3 regions of the Collimonas rhizosphaerae genome follow, and region 3 is predicted to be linked to each of the others. Evidence: predicted binding sites of a transcription regulator. Region 3 holds the regulator's gene; each other region holds the start of a gene.
The links. The regulator sigma-54, encoded in region 3, starts transcription at its own class of promoters, with help from an activator protein. The targets are predictions, from matches to a motif close to TGGCANGNAANCTGCTTT.
Positions count from the first base shown of each region.

Region 1: a site for sigma-54 is predicted at 2,750-2,767, ahead of V8G57_RS14145 (pilin). Genes of this name have one in related genera too.
Region 2: a site for sigma-54 is predicted at 3,780-3,797, ahead of urtA (urea ABC transporter substrate-binding protein). Genes of this name have one in related genera too.

Region 1 is NZ_JBANDC010000009.1:31,673-37,543, forward strand. It holds gene V8G57_RS14125 (O-linked N-acetylglucosamine transferase, SPINDLY family protein) at 1-210, opposite strand, end outside; gene V8G57_RS14130 (hypothetical protein) at 279-578, opposite strand; gene tfpZ (TfpX/TfpZ family type IV pilin accessory protein) at 664-1,437, opposite strand; gene V8G57_RS14140 (pilin) at 1,580-2,098, opposite strand; gene V8G57_RS14145 (pilin) at 2,193-2,699, opposite strand; gene V8G57_RS14150 (FHA domain-containing protein) at 3,075-3,677, opposite strand; gene V8G57_RS14155 (Stp1/IreP family PP2C-type Ser/Thr phosphatase) at 3,907-4,671, opposite strand; gene sucD (succinate--CoA ligase subunit alpha) at 4,922-5,803, opposite strand; partial or broken gene sucC (ADP-forming succinate--CoA ligase subunit beta) at 5,823-5,871, opposite strand, start outside.
Region 2 is NZ_JBANDC010000011.1:44,455-50,325, forward strand. It holds gene V8G57_RS16350 (hypothetical protein) at 1-20, opposite strand, end outside; gene V8G57_RS16355 (AraC family transcriptional regulator) at 103-903, shown strand; gene V8G57_RS16360 (hypothetical protein) at 1,032-1,397, shown strand; gene dapA (4-hydroxy-tetrahydrodipicolinate synthase) at 1,449-2,393, shown strand; gene V8G57_RS16370 (calcium:cation antiporter) at 2,469-3,551, shown strand; gene urtA (urea ABC transporter substrate-binding protein) at 3,899-5,152, shown strand; gene urtB (urea ABC transporter permease subunit UrtB) at 5,695-5,871, shown strand, end outside.
Region 3 is NZ_JBANDC010000004.1:282,517-288,387, reverse strand. It holds gene V8G57_RS07645 (deoxyguanosinetriphosphate triphosphohydrolase) at 1-1,019, shown strand, start outside; gene V8G57_RS07640 (DUF4197 domain-containing protein) at 1,112-1,801, shown strand; gene hpf (ribosome hibernation-promoting factor, HPF/YfiA family) at 1,911-2,261, opposite strand; gene V8G57_RS07630 (RNA polymerase factor sigma-54) at 2,417-3,898, opposite strand; gene lptB (LPS export ABC transporter ATP-binding protein) at 4,002-4,748, opposite strand; gene lptA (lipopolysaccharide transport periplasmic protein LptA) at 4,745-5,287, opposite strand; gene lptC (LPS export ABC transporter periplasmic protein LptC) at 5,344-5,871, opposite strand, start outside.

The sequences.
Region 1 (5,871 bases), on a different contig from region 3:
CAGATGCGCCGTACGGGCAGCGCCTATGTCCTGCCCGACCGCGGCACCGGCTGGCGGCACCGCGACTGCGGCTTTCTTTTCGGTCGAGGAAAACAGATTTTTAAAGGATTTGAACATGAGCTCGAGGAAAAATCGGAGGGCTGCGAATCTTGAACGTAGTTCTTCAAGAATTGTTATTGATTCAGCGAACGCAATCAGATATGCGATCATTTCTGCCAAATTTGACTTGCGCAAAACCTGTTTGCACAAGCCGCTGCTTGCAACAAATCAAGGATAGGCTAGATCTTCAACATCAGCCAATTGGTTAACTGATCCACATATTCGGAATCATATCCCTTGTCTTTCAATGCCCATTTGAATGCATTGCCGACCTGGGCTTTCTTGTAGGTATTCATCTTGCGGTCGCGCGTGAAGCTGCTTATCTGCTGCATCATGTTATGCAGCATCGCATCATGCTTCTTGCCCATTAACCTGTTATTGCGAGCTGGCCCTTCAAGGGAAAGCCTCTCGATCAGGATTGCAGCAAGCGACTGCCCAAACTGCTTTTCCTCACGTGCATCAAACCAGCTGAACCACATCCATTTTCTCCCGCAAAAATCCGATTAATTGGCTATCCAGCTCACCTGTCTTGCAAGCTCTTTTTGCCCATGGCAAACAAATACGCTATTTTTTCTCTTCTACCGGCTCCACTTGCAGCAACTCCCCTGTTGCCAACGACACTACGCCAGCAGCATACTTGAATCTGCTCTGTACCACTACTGGTACAAACCCGACCGGATTGCGTTGCGCACGGTAATCGGCCTCAAGGCGTGCCAGATTGAATGCAGCGATCTTATTTTGCTCTGCAAAGCCTTGGGCTGTAACAGCCTTCTGGCGCACTGCGTCTTTCATTTGCTGATAAGGCACAAAGTATTTTGGCATGCCAAAAATATCAGCTCCGCCACCGACGGACGACCAAAGGATCGCCTGGCGTTCGTCCTTATTATCGGGCATTTTCGCTCCGACAATCTGCGGCCCTAGCAACGAGCGCAGCGACAATTTGGGCGTCCCGCTCAACTTTGGATCTGTGGTCACTTCGTCCGCCGCCACCACATTGAACTGATCGCCATAAAAAACGACATACAGAGGTCGAACCTCAAAAATCACATGCAAGCCATAGCCCAACGCAGCGAGCTGGATGAAAGCGATCAGCATCAAATCGCGTCGCAATTCACGTCGCGACTTCAGGATATTGAAGATAACCAGGGTCAGCAGCGGCCCCAGCACTACATCGCATCCCAGCAACAATAAAAACAATTCGCGACCATTGGTAAGCAGGAAGTACGGCGAAGGAAACCAGACAAAATAAATCAGGGCAAATATAAATGCGCCGATCAGTGCACTAATTGCTAAGTGTATGGCAAAAGCCTGCAAACGCTTTTTGATTGTTTGCTGCATATACTTCCTTGGAGCAATGAGTTATTTATGAATGCGTATTTCAGTTTGACTATGACTGCATATGGCAAGCAATAGAAAACATTACTTGGATCATTTGAATTTGACGCTGCTATCGGGGAAATTCACGTAGCTGTTCAAATCTTCAACGGCATTCTGCAGGTGCATATTTTGGAGGTACGGTGCCGAGATTCGCGACCAGCAAATGCGCAGATGCAGCGGCCTTGGTTGCCGACGTACATGCCCAGTCAATTGATCCGCTGGCATTGGCCGTCAATGGCAAATTATTAACGTTTGGTGTTAGTAAAATTATATTGGTGGTACTTGACAGAGCGGTGATGCCTGTCGGCGCGTAGTTGTAACTAATCGTGATCACACCTCCGGCACCAATTTGCACGCTCGATACATATTTGGTAGTTGTACCACCATATGTAGTATCTGAATTTTGCGTCGGGACCAAACCGGTAGATTGAAATGCACTAACGACCGCTATCTTTGCATCGTCGGCCAAGACCAGCCCTTCACTAATTTTCGTGCGAACGGTAAAGTCCTGATAAGCAGGTAAAGCAACGGAGGCAAGAATACCAATAATAGCAACAACTATCATTAATTCAATCAATGTAAAACCGAGCTGGTTTCGTCGCCGGAAATTGAAATAATTCATATAATTACCTCGTCTCGCCAATCTAATCATCTAGTAAAAAAGGCGCCGCAGCGCCTTTTTTAACGAATTACCACTTGCAGCCACACTACAAATATTAACGGCACTCTGCAGGTGCGTATTTTGGCAGCAGAGTACCGGCATTAACGCCGCTTGCAAAGCCGTGAGCAGTTGCCGCTGTGTTTGTCGACGAAGCACAAGCCCAATCAATTGTGCCGCTAGTGCCTGCTACCAAAGCGTTTTTATTAACGAAAGGAGTCAATACAAGCGTATTAGCGCCTGACAAAGCTGTAATACCGCCAGCAGCTGTTTGGTATGTAATTGTGATGACACCAGCACCACTGACTTCGATATCGGACACATACTTAGAACCAGAGAACGTATAGCCAGCAGCTGTATTGGTTCCTGGAACAACGCCATTAGATTGGAAAGTCTCGGAAACAGCCAGTTTGACGGTGTCAGCAAGGACCAGACCTTCACTAACCTTAGCGCGAACTGTGTAATCTTGGTAAGCAGGCAAAGCAATCGCTGCCAGAATACCGATAATTGCCACAACGATCATCAATTCGATCAGGGTAAAACCGCGCTGAGCGCGTTGCATCATTTTCATGTGTTTCTCCGGTTGATAAAAAGGGGTTTCACTGCCTATGACTTAGAGCAATGTCTGTGCCAGTGGAAAATCCCGCGATTTCCCGGATTTGCATCTGGAAAAGTGAGGAAATTTGGCAGATTTTCGATGTTGCGCTGACAAATTTTGTCATGAAGAAACTATGAAAATGCCATCTTCACTCTTGCAGCAATTTGTCCTGCCCCAAGTCCTCAACGGCCAGCAATCAACACACTAACAAGATGACAAACCAGTGTTATCGATTCTCGACAGATGGGAAATTGGCGATAGTCTTAAATTACAGATGCGCGAAAGAGATTCGCGGAGGTGAGAAGCCAGACGCGCAGCCGGCGCCTGGCAGAACTGAGGGGGTTAAGCAGTCTTCCAGGAAAACTTCATCAAAGTCCCGGCAATATCAATCACATCCTCATCCTTGAGCGGCCGGGCTCCGGCATTTAATGGCGTGTCATTGACCCGGGTATAAGTCTGCCCTTCGACATGGGTCAGTTCGTAACCATGAGGACGGCGCGTGACAATCGCAACCTGGATGCCAGGACGGCCGATGGTAGTGAGGACCTTGGTCAACAGCATTTCCTTGCCAGCACTAGGCCCATCCAGCACGGTAATGGTCGCATCCGGCCGCGGCACCGGAAACATCTTCGGCCGGTTGTCCTTGATTTCCTCATCCGTATCCACCTGGTACAGCAATTTGTACCTGGCCATCTGGATCACATCGTTATGCTGCAGGAAATGCTTGGTGACCGGATGGCCGTTGACCTGGGTGCCGTTGGTGCTGTTGAGGTCTTCCAGGAACGAATCGTTGTAGATAGTGATGATGACCGCGTGTTCGCCGCTGATGGCAAGGTTATCAATGACCATGTCATTGTGGGCGCGGCGGCCGATGGTGGTGCGCTCTTTGGTGAGCGTCATCTCTTGTATCACGGTGCCGCCTTTGGTCAGGATGATCTTCGCCATTCCTATCTCTCTCGGGAAACGCTATTTGTAAGTTAATTTAAAACCATGCTGCAGATCCGGCCACGTCCGCAGCTACTGGTATTGGCGTTGCTCATACATCGGTCTTGCATACTTCAGCAAACCCCCAGTTTAATGTTGTTTCGGGGCAATGATACTCAAATTTCGGGATTTATATCGCGGGCCCGCATATCGCGCTTGCCTTCAATTTTCACCGGCAATCGCAACACGCTTATTCGTTCTCCGGCACTCTGACCAGGATCACCGACACATTATCCTGTCCACCTGATTGGTTCGCGGCATTGATAAGCATGGTGCATGCCATCTTCAGGTCGCCCTGGGCGTCGCTGACAATATTGAAGATATCATTGTCGCCGATCCGGTCCGACAATCCATCCGAACACAGCAGGTAAAGATCGCCGGGCTGCACCTGGTGCTGGTGGACTTCCACCACCAGCTGGTAATCGATGCCGACGGCGCGCGTGACAATGTTGCGGTTGTTGGCGAATTGCGCATCTTCGGCGCGGATCAGGCCGGCGTCGATCTGTTCCTGCAGCAGGGAGTGGTCGCGCGTGAGCTGTTCCAGCAAACCGTCGCGGATGCGATACGCGCGCGAATCGCCGACATGGGCGATGGCAAGGCTGCCTTGCGGCTCGAACCAGGCCACCACCAGGGTGGTGCCCATGCCGCGGTATTCCGGCTCGCGGCGGGCGGCGTTGATGATGGTGCTGTTGGCCTGGCGCACAGCCTGCATCAGCCACAGGCGCACCGGCAGCTCGTCTTCCGGCTTCTGCAGGCGGCGGTACTCCTGCAGCTGGCTTTCGATTTCTTCCTGGATGGCGACGGTGGCGATGCTGCTGGCGACTTCTCCGGCGTTGTAGCCGCCCATGCCGTCGGCCAGGATCGCCAGCTGCAAGACATCGTCGACCACGACGGTGTCTTCGTTCTGTACTCGCACCATACCAATATCCGTTTTGGCGGCAAACTCAAGCGGCATATGTCGAGACACGATAAAAAGTTATGGCAGATCAGGTGATTGCCTAGTTACAAGTATTTTCCTTGGTTCTGCTGGGGACGGCAAGATAAATTGCAAAGTCGGCGCCGCCCCTGCTCCTGGATGCTACACCCGCAGCCAGACCTTGATTGTGCACGAGAATAAAAAAGGGAGCCGAAGCTCCCTTTTCATGGTCAGGCAGGTAATCGTCTATACGATAAGCACCCGCCCTATTTTGCCTGTCAGGCGGCGATTACAGCATCGCCTTCAGCAGACGCGCCATTTCCGATGGATTCTTGGTCACGGTGATGCCACACGCTTCCATGATGTCCAGCTTGGCTTGCGCAGTATCGGCGCCGCCCGAGATCAGCGCGCCGGCATGGCCCATGCGCTTGCCCGGAGGAGCGGTAACACCGGCGATGAAGCTGACCACTGGCTTCTTCATGTTGTCCTTGATCCAGTAAGCTGCATTGGCTTCGTCCGGACCGCCGATTTCACCGATCATGATGACGGCATCGGTTTCAGGATCGTCGTTGAACATCTTCATGATGTCGATGTGCTTCAAGCCGTTGATCGGATCGCCGCCGATGCCGACTGCCGACGATTGGCCCAGGCCCAGTGCGGTCAGCTGGCCGACTGCTTCATAAGTCAGGGTACCGGAACGCGAAACCACGCCGATACGGCCCTTCTTGTGGATATGGCCCGGCATGATGCCGATCTTGATTTCATCCGGCGTGATCAGGCCCGGGCAGTTTGGTCCGAGCAGCAAGGTCTTGCTGCCGGCTTTTGCCATGCGGTCTTTCAGCGCCAGCATGTCGCGTACCGGGATGCCTTCGGTGATGCAGATGGCCAGGTCGAGCTCGGCTTCAACCGCTTCCCAGATGGCTGCGGCAGCGCCTGCCGGCGGTACGTAGATCACCGAGACGTTGGCGCCGGTGGCGGCCTTGGCTTCGGAAACGTTAGCGAAAATCGGGATGCCTTCGAAGTCTTCGCCGGCTTTTTTCGGGTTCACGCCTGCGACAAAAGCGTTCTTGCCGTTTGCGTAGTCGCGGCAGCCGCGGGTGTGGAATTGGCCGGTCTTGCCGGTAATACCTTGGGTGACGACTTTAGTGTCTTTGTTGATCAGGATCGACATATCTGTTCCTTGTTATTTGTTACTTACCGTTGGCCGCAGCAACAACCTTCTGCGCCGCTTCTTCCATG
Region 2 (5,871 bases), on a different contig from region 3:
AGTAGGTCTTCTGCTCGCATGGTTGTGCTCCATTAAGAAAGGAGCCCCAGTATGCGACGCAAGAAATGGCCTGGCTTGCGTCGTTAAGCCATAATATGTCGCATGCAAGCCAAACCACAAACCCTGCTCGATCCCGCCCGCGCCGACGGCCAAGCCGGACCGCAAGTCATCGCGGTGCATTGCCGCAGCGACGATTTCCGCGCCACGCCGCTCCATAGCCATGCGCGCGGCCAGCTGATCGCTGCGACCGGCGGTTTGCTCAGCATCGATACCGGCGACGAACGGCTGGTGGTGCCGCCCAGCCACGCCGTCTGGATCCCGGGCCATCAGCCGCACAGCCTGCGCTCGCACGGCCCCTTCGACGGCTGGAGCGTTTATGTCGCGCCCGCCGCCTGTGCCGGTCTCCCGCGGCAAGCGCTGGTGCTGCAAGTCTCTGGCCTGCTGCGGGCAGCCGTGTTGCGAGCCGCAAGCTGGTCCGATGCCCTCATGCCCGATGCAATGCAAGCGCGCGTACTGGCCGTCATCCTCGATGAAATCGCCAGCCTGCCGCGCGCAAGACTGGCGTTGCCGCTGCCGGCGGAACGCCGCCTGAAAAAAATCGCCCAGGCCCTGGCCGACAATCCGGCGGACCAGCGCAGCCTGCAGCAATGGGCTGAATGGGCTGCGATTGCGCCCAGGACGTTGAGCCGTCGCTTCGCCGCCGAAACCGGCATGCCGTTTTCCGAATGGCGCCAGCGTGCACGGCTGATGCGCGCCCTGGAACTGCTGATGGCGGGACAGCCGGTGACCGGCATCGCGCTTGATCTCGGGTATGACAGCCTGAGTGCATTCATCGCCATGTTCCGGCGCTCGCTGGGCGTCTCCCCGAGCAAATACCTGTCTGCAAAAAACAGCGTAGCCTGAACCGGCATCGAGCACGGGCAGCGCAGCAGTTTTTACGCCTCGTTTACAAGCCCGCCAGTCCTTTTTAGAGAATCTTTACGTCCCGCCTGCTAACCTGTAGTCACCTAAACGACCAGTAGATACCTTCTATGAATCAGGTAATTCCAGCAGCATGGCGCTTCTCTTCGCTTCCCGCTGCCGTCTCGAAAAAAATCCAGGCCCCTGCCTTGCCCTTCTCTTCGCATTCGTATCGCCAGCCGACTCTCCCGACCCACAAAGATTTCATGATGCGCATCACCGTGGATGCCGCCTCGGTCGCCGAGCTGCGCCGCATCATCGTCGGCACCTGCGGCGACCTGATGATCTACATGCGCGTCAAGCCGGTCGATCACGCCAGCAAGATGAAATTCTGGCTGTGCCTGAGCAAGGGCTCGATCGACGCCGTCATCGGCAACATCATGCGCGCCTTGCCGCAGGCAGAATTCGGCCGCATCACGCCATTGCTGCCGGCATGAGCATGGCTACTGCCCCCACATCATTCCAACCTCTACTGAAAACAGAACATCATGTCCATTTTTGAAGGCATCTGGGTTCCCCTCGTCACGCCTTTCCGCCAGGGCAAGCTTGATCTCTACGGCGCGCAGCAACTGGCCCTGAATCTATCCGCTGCCGGCGTGCATGGCCTGGTGGCATGCGGCACCACCGGCGAAGCCGCCACCCTGAACGAGCATGAACAAGACAAGCTGCTGTGCGGCGTGATGGAAGCGGTGCAAGACCGCTGTCCGGTGGCGATGGGCATCGGCGGCAGCGACACGCGCGCGGTGACCGAGAAAATCGAGCGCCTGAACGCCTTGCGCCCGGCCGCTTTCCTGGTTTCGGCGCCGTCCTATGTGCGGCCGTCGCAAGAAGGCATACGCCTGCATTTCGAAGCGCTGGCCGCAGTCGCCGAGAGCCCGCTGGTCCTGTACAACATCCCGGCCAGGACCGGCGTCAATATCGATGTCGCTACCGTGAGCGCGCTGGAACAGCATGCCAATATCGTGGCGATCAAGGAAAGCAGCGGCAACCTGGCCCAAACCATGGAACTGATCAACCGTACCAGCCTGCGTGTCCTGTGCGGCGACGATTCCTTGCTGTTCAATATGCTCTGCCTGGGCGGGCACGGCGCGATTTCCGCCGCGGCGCACATACGGCCCGACCTGTTTGTGCATTTGTTCGAACTGGTGCGCGCCGCCCAGCTCGGTTCGGCGCGCGCCCTGTTCAAGCAGCTGCTGCCGATGATCCAGCTGCTGTTCTCGGAACCGAATCCTGGTCCGGTAAAGGCAGCGCTGGCCATGCAAGGCCAGATACAGGACGAACTGCGGCTGCCGATGACACGGATGTCAGCGGCGGGCCGGGTCAAGCTGGCCAGGGCGCTGGAAAAACTGATGACGGTGCCGGTTGCCGGCAAGAGCGCGCAGCCGGAATCGGCCGTGCGCGGCAAATCCCGGCTGCTGGGCCTGGTGAGATGAGACGCTCTGTCCTTACCGGCGGCCGATTTCCACGCAATACTTGCAAAAAATGCTTGATGCGTGTCCAATCGCCTTATGAAAATTTCCCCTGCACTCCCCATATGGTCCATTGCCGCTCCGGTCGCCGGCTGGCTCCTGCTCGGCGGCGCGAGCTTTAATCCAGGCGGTTTTTACACGATATTGCTGGTGATCGGCTTGCTCGGCAGCGTGCTGGCGGCGGTGTACCACGCCGAGGTCGTCGCGCACCGGGTCGGCGAACCTTACGGCACGCTGGTGCTGGCGCTGGCGGTGACCCTGATCGAAGTGGCGCTGATCGTCTCGCTGATGCTGGCCGGCGGCGAAGAAACCACGGGCCTGGCGCGCGATACCGTATTTGCCGCCATCATGATCATCCTCAACGGCATCGTCGGCATCTGCCTGCTGGTCGGCGCCAGCCGCCACAAGGAACAGAGTTTCGGCTTGCTGGGCGTGAGCGCTTCGCTGGCGACGCTGGCGGCGATCGCGGTGCTGACGCTGGTGCTGCCCAACTACACCTCGAGCGCCGCGGGCCCGTTCTACAGTCCCAGCCAGCTGGCGTTCATCGCCGTCATCTCGCTGATACTGTACGGCACCTTCGTGCTGGTGCAGACCGTGCGCCATCGCGATTACTTCTTGCCGGAAGAAGCTGTCAACGATGAAGATGTCCACGCGGCGCCGCCATCGGCCAAGGTGGCCGCGCTCAGCGGCGGCTTGCTGCTGATTTGCCTGGGAGCGGTGGTGCTGCTGGCGAAATCGCTGGCGCCGGCCCTGGAAACCGCGGTGGCGAGCGTCGGCGCGCCCAAGACCCTGGTCGGCATCATCATTGCCGCCGTGGTGCTGCTGCCGGAGGGACTGGCCGCGGTGCGCGCGGCGCGCGCCAACCGCCTGCAGACCAGCCTCAACCTGGCGCTGGGTTCGGCGCTGGCCAGCATCGGCCTGACCATTCCGGCGGTTGCCATCGTTTCGCTCACCACCGGCTGGACCCTGTCGCTCGGCCTGGACGTCAAATCCACCGTGCTGCTGCTGCTGTCTTTCATCGTCGCCACGCTGTCGCTCGGCACCGGCCGCACCACGGTCATGCAAGGCACGGTGCACCTGGTGATTTTTGCGGTTTACCTGTTCACCACCATCGTTCCCTGAATCAATCCCGGAACCGGCCAGCCAGTTCCGGGTTTTCCGCACCAACCGGTATCGTTTTTTGCGGCGGCCCCAGGGTCGCCGCATAGCGCAGCACCATGCTGGTGCGCTTATCCTGCACCAAAATCCCCTCTCACCAAATATGGGCGCCGCGCGTCTCGCCGGCGTCAATATTGCTTCAGATTCAAGTCGTTCTCCCCGAATCCGGCGCATGGCGCCGTCCCGCCTCTCTGGCATGCATTCTGCTAATGCCATTGTGTAATCGGCGCATCCCCGCACCAGGTTTGCCGCAGGCTTTCTTTGCTCGTGCTTTTTCTGTTTTTTATCGCTCATAACCGGAGGAGAAATTCATGTCACGTCGCACCCTTCTGAAAGCTACCGCACTCGGCGCTTTCGCCCTGGCCGCCAGCTCCTGGCTGCCGTCTGCATTTGCCGCGGACACCATCAAGGTAGGCATCCTGCATTCGCTGTCGGGCACCATGGCGATCTCTGAAACCTCGCTGAAGGATGTGGCCCTGATGGCGATCGAAGAGATCAACGCCAACGGCGGCGTGATGGGCAAGCAACTGGAGCCGGTGGTGGTCGACCCGGCTTCCAACTGGCCGCTGTTCGCCGAAAAGGCGCGCCAGCTGATTTCGCAGGACAAGGTGTCGGTGGTGTTCGGCTGCTGGACCTCGGTTTCGCGCAAATCGGTGCTGCCGGTCTTCAAGGAACTCAACAGCCTGCTGTTCTATCCGGTGCAGTATGAAGGCGAAGAGCTGGAGAAGAACGTGTTCTACACCGGCGCCGCGCCTAACCAGCAAGCGATCCCGGCCACCGAATACCTGATGTCGAAAGAAGGCGGCGGCGCCAAGCGCTTCGTCCTGCTCGGCACCGACTATGTCTACCCGCGCACCACCAACAAGATCCTGCGCTCCTTCCTGCACAGCAAGGGCGTGAAGGATACGGATATCGACGAAGTCTACACGCCGTTCGGCCACTCCGATTACCAGACCATCGTCGCCAACATCAAGAAATTTTCCGCCGGCGGCAAGACTGCAGTGATCTCGACCATCAACGGCGATTCCAATGTGCCGTTCTACAAGGAACTGGGCAATGCCGGCCTGAAAGCCACGGACGTGCCGGTGGTAGCGTTCTCGGTCGGTGAAGAAGAATTGCGCGGCGTCGACGCCAAGCCGCTGGTCGGCCACCTGGCCGCATGGAATTATTTCGAGTCGGTGAAAAACCCGGTCAACACCGCCTTCATCAAGAAATGGAAAGCCTACGCCGTCGCCAAGAAACTGCCGAACGCCAGCACCGTAGTCACCAACGATCCGATGGAAGCGACCTATGTCGGCATCTACATGTGGAAACAGGCCGTGGAAAAAGCCAAGTCCACCGACACCGACAAAGTGATCGCCGCCATGTCCGGCCAGAAATTCAAGGCCCCGTCTGGCTATGAACTGGAAATGGACGCCACCAACCATCACCTGCACAAGCCGGTAATGATCGGCGAAATCAAGGCTGACGGCCAATTCAACGTAGTCAACAAAACCAAGACCACAATCCGCGCACAGCCTTGGAGCCCGTACATCCCAGGCAACGAAAGCAAGCAAAAACTCTGACCGTAGCGGCATCAAGGCTGTTGGTTTTGACGTTGCTGTTGTAGTTGTTTTTGACGTTGGGGTTGCTTTTGACGTTGGAGTTGCTTTTGACGTTGGAGTTGCTTTTGACGTTGCCGTTGCTTTTGAATTCCGCATTGGGACGTTGCCAAATCCGGCGCGTGCCAGCCGGGAATTGTGGGGGACATGTTTGAGCCGAAGGCGAGTTTGTCCCCCACCCGGCTGGCACGCGCCGGATTTGGGGACCTGACCGAAGGGAAGGCAACGGCTTTGCGGTCGCCTTTCTTTGCTTACTTTTTGGCGCCCGGCTAGGGGCGAAGCAAAGAAAGTGAGCGGCTGCCGGGCCGCCCCCGGCTTGTACCCACGGAGCAGTGAACGTTTTAGATAACACCGAACGAAGGACATCGCACGCCACCGAACGTACTCCGTAGCCCGTTAAATGGGGTCAGAGTAATTTTCGCAAAAGGCGCGAAAAAAAACTCTGACCCCATTTAACTACCGTCCCGTAATGCCAAGGCAGGAAAAATCGGCTCGCAAACAGACTAATGAAAATCTCAAGAAAAATTCTTCTCATTGCAAGTTTGTGCCTGCACACCGCGCTGGCGCACGCCAGGATCGACCCGGCGCTGCTCAAGCCGCTGGCCGGCGACGATCCCGATGCACGCATAGCCGCAGTCAACCAGATCGCCGCACTGGCCAACGACGACGCACTAAAGATCCTG
Region 3 (5,871 bases):
CATTCCGCCGCCTGGAATACAAGACCCAGGTTTTCGTCAACCATGAGGGCGACCTGTTCCGCACGCGCCTGACGCACAGCATTGAAGTGGCGCAAATCGCCCGTTCGATTGCGCGCAACCTGCAACTGAACGAAGATTTGGTTGAGGCGATTTCACTGGCCCACGACCTGGGGCATACGCCATTCGGCCATGCCGGCCAGGATGCCCTGAATGACTGCATGGAGGCGCATGGCGGCTTCGAACACAACCTGCAGAGCCTGCGGGTGGTCGACAAGCTGGAGCAGCGCTACGGCGCTTTTGACGGCCTGAACCTGATGTTCGAGACCCGCGAGGGCATCCTGAAGCACTGTTCGCTGGCCAACGCCAGGAAGCTGGGCGATATCGGCGAGCGCTTCATCCAGCGCAAGCAGCCGAGCCTGGAGGCGCAAGTCGCCAACCTGGCCGACGAGATTGCCTACAACAACCACGATGTCGACGACGGATTGCGTTCGGGCCTGCTGACGCTGGAGCAGATGAACCAGATAGATTTTTATGCAACCCACAGCCGCGAGGTCGAGCGGCTGTACCCTGGCCTCGGCGGGCGCCGCGCGATCAATGAAACGGTGCGGCGCATGATCAACGCCTTGATCACCGACCTGATCCAGACCTCGCAGCAGCGCATCCTGGATGCCCGCCTGCAGAGCGTTGACGAGGTGCGCAATGCGCCGCCCCTGATTGCATTTTCCGACGGCATGGCGCAACAGGCAGCGCTGCTGAAGCGCTTCTTGCGCGAAAACCTGTACCGCCACTACCTGGTCAATCGCATGACGGCCAAGGCGCGCCGCATCGTCGCCGAACTGTATGCCTGTTTCAGCGCCGAGCCGACCTTGCTGCCGCCCGACTATCAGCTGGGCCAGCCCGGCACGGCCGGAGCAAGCCCGCAGGCGCGCGCGATCGCCGATTACATCGCCGGCATGACCGACCGTTACGCGATACGCGAGCACAGGCGTTTGTTCCTGGTAGACGAAGGCCATCTCTGACATGCGTACCACAGGGATTTCCGGTCCCTTGCTCTAAACGCAACAAGTTAGGGTAGACTTTGTCGTTTTCCAATCATTTCATGAGGATCGTTATGCGCCGCGTATACCAAACAGCAGTGACCCTGACCCTGGCAGTAACCGCTTCCGCCGCGCTTGCCTTGTCCTTAAGCGACTTGAGCAACCAGGACGCCAGCAGCGGCCTGAAAGCTGCGCTGCAAAAAGGCGCGGATGTCGCGGTGTCCAAACTGGGCGTCGAGAATGGCTTCCTGAACAACGACAAGGTCAAGATCGGCTTGCCCAGCGTGCTCGATAAAGCCATGCCGCTCTTGAGGATGACCGGCCAGGGACAGAAACTGGACGACCTGGTGGTGTCGATGAACCATGCCGCGGAACAGGCAGTGCCGTTGGCCAAGCCGCTGCTGTTGAATGCAGTGAAATCGATGTCGGTGACGGATGCAAAAAACATCCTGACCGGCGGCGATACTTCGGTGACAGACTTCTTCAAGGCAAAGACTTCGGCGCAACTGGGCCAGAAATTCCTGCCTATCGTCAAAGGCGTGACCGACCGCAACGGCTTGTCGGCGCAATACAATTCGGTCATGGGGCAAGTCGGCAAGACCGGCATGGTGCCAGCCCAGCAAAGCACCGTTGAAGGTTACGTCACGCAGCGTGCGCTGGACGGCCTGTACACCATCATCGGCGACGAAGAGAAAGCGATACGGCAGGATCCGGTCGGCGCCGGCAGCGCGATTATCGGCAAGGTGTTCGGCGCATTGAAATAAGGACGCGCCGCAGCGATAAACAATAATATGGTTTGACAATAACAAAGGGCGCATTGACTGCGCCCTTGTTCATTTATTGGCGCGAGCCACACAGCTCGCGCAGGTCGGATCAGGTCGCGGCGGGGAGTTCTTCCGGCAGGTGCTTGATGGCATCATGCTGGTGGTCTTGCATCTTGTCCTTGTATTTGATCACCTGGCGATCGAGCTTGTCGATCAGGGCGTCGATGGCGGCGTAAAGATCGTGGGCAATGCTTTCGGCATGCAAATCTTTTCCTTTTACGCGCAGGTTGATTTCCGCTTTTTGGCGTTTTTCTTTTTCAGTAATCTTGTCGACCGTCAGGATCACGCTGATATCGATGACCTGGTCGAAATGGCGTTTGATACGCTCTAGTTTGCTTTGTACGTATTCGCGAATGGCAGGGGTTAACTCGAGGTGATGCCCACTGATGGTGAAGTTCATACAGCGCTCCTATCAAGAATATTGCTGGCGGTCCGGAGCTGGATACGCAGGATCTTTAGGCGGACGGTCCGAAAACAGACAGTCCTGGCAAGAACCAATGAAACCCGCTTCGTCTGGACACAGCAAGGGTAAGCTTTACAATCAAACCAGAAGAACTACAAGGCCTTGCGTAAATTAACAGACGGAATTTTCAGTGCTTCGCGATATTTTGCGACGGTGCGGCGGGCTACCACCATACCTTGTTCCGCAAGCATGTCGGCAATCTTGCTGTCAGAGAAAGGATTTTTTGTATCTTCCGCTCCTATCAATTGCTTAATGAGTGCCCTGATTGCCGTTGAGGAAGCCTCTCCACCTGCCTCAGTAGCAACATGGCTGCCGAAGAAATACTTCAGTTCAAACATCCCGTGGGGAGTGAGCATGTATTTCTGAGTGGTTACACGAGAAATAGTACTCTCGTGTAGTCCCAGTGTATCAGCTATTTCACGCAACACAAGCGGCCGCATGGCCACCGCGCCGTGCGAAAAGAAATTCCTCTGGCGTTCCACGATGGCTTGCGCCACGCGCAGGATGGTGTCGAAGCGCTGCCGCATATTCTTGATCAGCCACTTGGCTTCCTGCAGCTGCGAAGTGAGCGCGCCGTCGCCCTTGCTTTGCTTCAGAATGTTGGCATACAGGACATTCACCCTGAGCCTTGGCATGACGTCATTGTTGAGCATGACCTGCCAGCCCTGCTTGCTGCGCCTGACGATCACGTCGGGCACGACGTAGTCGGAAGTGTTGGCGGCGAACGGCGCGCCGGGGTGCGGATTGCACTGCTTGATGACTGCCTGCGCTTCGCGCAGGTCTTCGTCGTCGCAATCGAGCGCCTTCTTGATTTTATTGAAATCGCGTTGCGCAAAAAGCATCAGGTGATCTTGCACGATCGCCAATGCAAGCCGGCGCGTGACAAATGGCACTTTGATAAAACGCCTGATCTGCAAGCTCAGGCATTCCGCCGCATTGCGGGCGCCGACGCCTGCCGGGTCGAAACTCTGCACCATCTTCAGCGCCGTCGATAATTCCTCGATGGCGATTTCCAGTTCCGGCGGCAGCCGCTCCAGGATTTCTTCCAGCGATTCTTCCAGGTAGCCGTTGTCGTCCAGCGCATCGATGGTCAGCTCGACCAGGGCGCGGTCACGCAAGTCGTGCAGCGTTTCGCGCATCTGCTGCAGCAGATGTTCGCGCAAGGTGGATTCGTGGGCTTCCAGCTGCGGCCGCGCATCTTCGTCATCCGGGGTTTTTGAACTGCGCGCGACATCGTCGAAACTCCATTCGCTGTCGCCGCTTTCCGGGCCGCTCTCGGCGGCCGGCGGCGTGTCCAGCCCGGTTTCGCTTTCGCTCGGCGAGCTGCTCACTTCGCTGTCGCCCACCGGGGCATCCATGGTCGACGCGGTGCCGCTGATGGCGCCGTCCGCCAGCAAGCGTACGGAATTGTCGAGCGGGTCGTCGACCCGCTCCAGCAGGGGATTGTCCGACAGGATCTGTTCCAGCTCCTGGTGCAGTTCGAGCGTGGACAATTGCAGCAGCCGGATAGACTGCTGCAACTGAGGTGTCAGCGCAAGATGCTGCGAGGTGCGTAGCTGGAGTGATTGTTTCATGGCTTCCGTGCAGACAATTCACTGGTATTTCTTTATTCGGGGCAGGCTGCCGCAGCGCGGCGCATTCCCTTGCCCCCGACCGTTCGGGCATATCTCGATGAAGCTACATGCGGAAATGCTCGCCCAGGTATACGCGCCGCACCGACTCGTCGGCGATGATGTCGTCCGGACTGCCGCTGGCCAGCACGCTGCCCTGGTTGATGATGTAGGCGCGATCGCAGATGCCCAGTGTTTCGCGCACATTGTGGTCGGTGATCAGCACGCCTATGCCGCGTTCCTTGAGGAAGCGGACGATGCGCTGGATCTCGATCACGGCGATCGGATCGATCCCGGCAAACGGTTCATCCAGCAGGACGAAGCGGGGATTGGTGGCCAGCGCGCGGGCGATTTCGACCCGCCGGCGTTCACCGCCCGACAGCGACAGCGCCTGGTTTTCACGCAGCTTTTCGATTTGCAGCTCGTGCAGCAGCTTCTGCAGCTGCTCGTCGATTTGAGCCTTGGTGAGCGGCTTGCCGTTGGGACGCTGCAGTTCCAGCACGGCGCGGATATTGTCTTCCACCGTCAGCTTGCGGAACACCGATGCCTCTTGCGGCAGGTACGACAGGCCGAGCACTGCACGCCGGTGGATAGGCAAGCGTGAAATGTCGACGCCGTCGAGGTCGATCTCGCCGCCGTCCGACGGCACCAGGCCGACGATCATGTAGAAAGAAGTAGTCTTGCCGGCGCCGTTGGGGCCCAGCAGGCCGACCACTTCGCCGCAATGCACTGTCAGCGACACGTCGTGGACTACCTGGCGCGCGCCGTAGCTTTTCTGCAGGCCTTTGACGATCAGGGTGCTGGGAGCTGTCATTGCGGAGCTTTCGGGCGCGGCTGGATGACGGCGCGTATGCGTCCGGCGCCTGCCTGGCTGTTGCCGTTGACGGTATTGTTGACCGAATAGAATTCAGTGCGGCTGTCGTAGGAAATGAATTCGCCGTTCACTTCGTCGGTTGGTTTGTCGCCTTGCAGGCGGCGCATCTGCGCCTTGGAAAACAGCTTGGTGATTTCTGTCTTGCCGTCGTATTCGATGCGTTCGGCATGGCCGTCGATCCACAGGTCGGGGCCGCCGTCGCGTTTTTGCTTGAACGTGGCGAGCTTGCCGGGATCTGCGTACAGGGTGGCGAACTGGTAGCCGGACGGATCGGTAGTCACCACCACGCGGTCGGCTTTCATCAGCAGCGTACCGCGCGTCAGCACCACGTTGCCGGTAGCGACATTGACCTGCTTGACGTCGTCATAGGTGAGCTGGTCGGAATCGATCAGCGTCGGTTTTTCGGAGTCTGCTTTTTCTGCATGCGCCACGCCTATGGCGCTAAGCAACAGCAGGGATATGAAAAATAGTCGTTTCATGAAAAATCCTGGATAAAGGATAGAACGGTGTGCATAAAATGGCCTGTTTGCCTGGATCAGCGAGGTTTGGGCGGAAACACGCCGTGGACCTTGCTGAACAGTTTCAGTACACGCGTGGAATTATTGAAATCCATGCCGGTGCCATGCAATACCGATTGTCCCAGCGTGAGCTCCACCGGTTTGTCGGACTGCATGACGTCGTCGTCGGGCAGCAGCAGCAGGTATTCGGATTTCAAGTGGAAATTGTCGGCCTGCGGCGTCTTCGGCCGGTCCGCATTGACGTCGCCGTACAGATGCACCTTGCTGTTGTTGTCTTCGATCTTGCCGCGGTCGGCGCGCAGGTTCATCGGCGGTTTTTCCTTGTCCAGGCTGTGGATCAGCGGCTTTTGCACATCGAACGAATCGTCGCCTGGATTATGTGTCAGCCGGTCGCCGGAAATGTTGTAGCGCGGCTGCCCGGTGGGCGACATCTGCACGTAATTGAAATGCTCGACGAAATAATCGGGTTCGGTGCGCGCCGCCTTCGGCAGCAGGTCTTCGGTATTCTGGTGCATCACCTGCACCAGCCAGAAACTGCCGAGCGC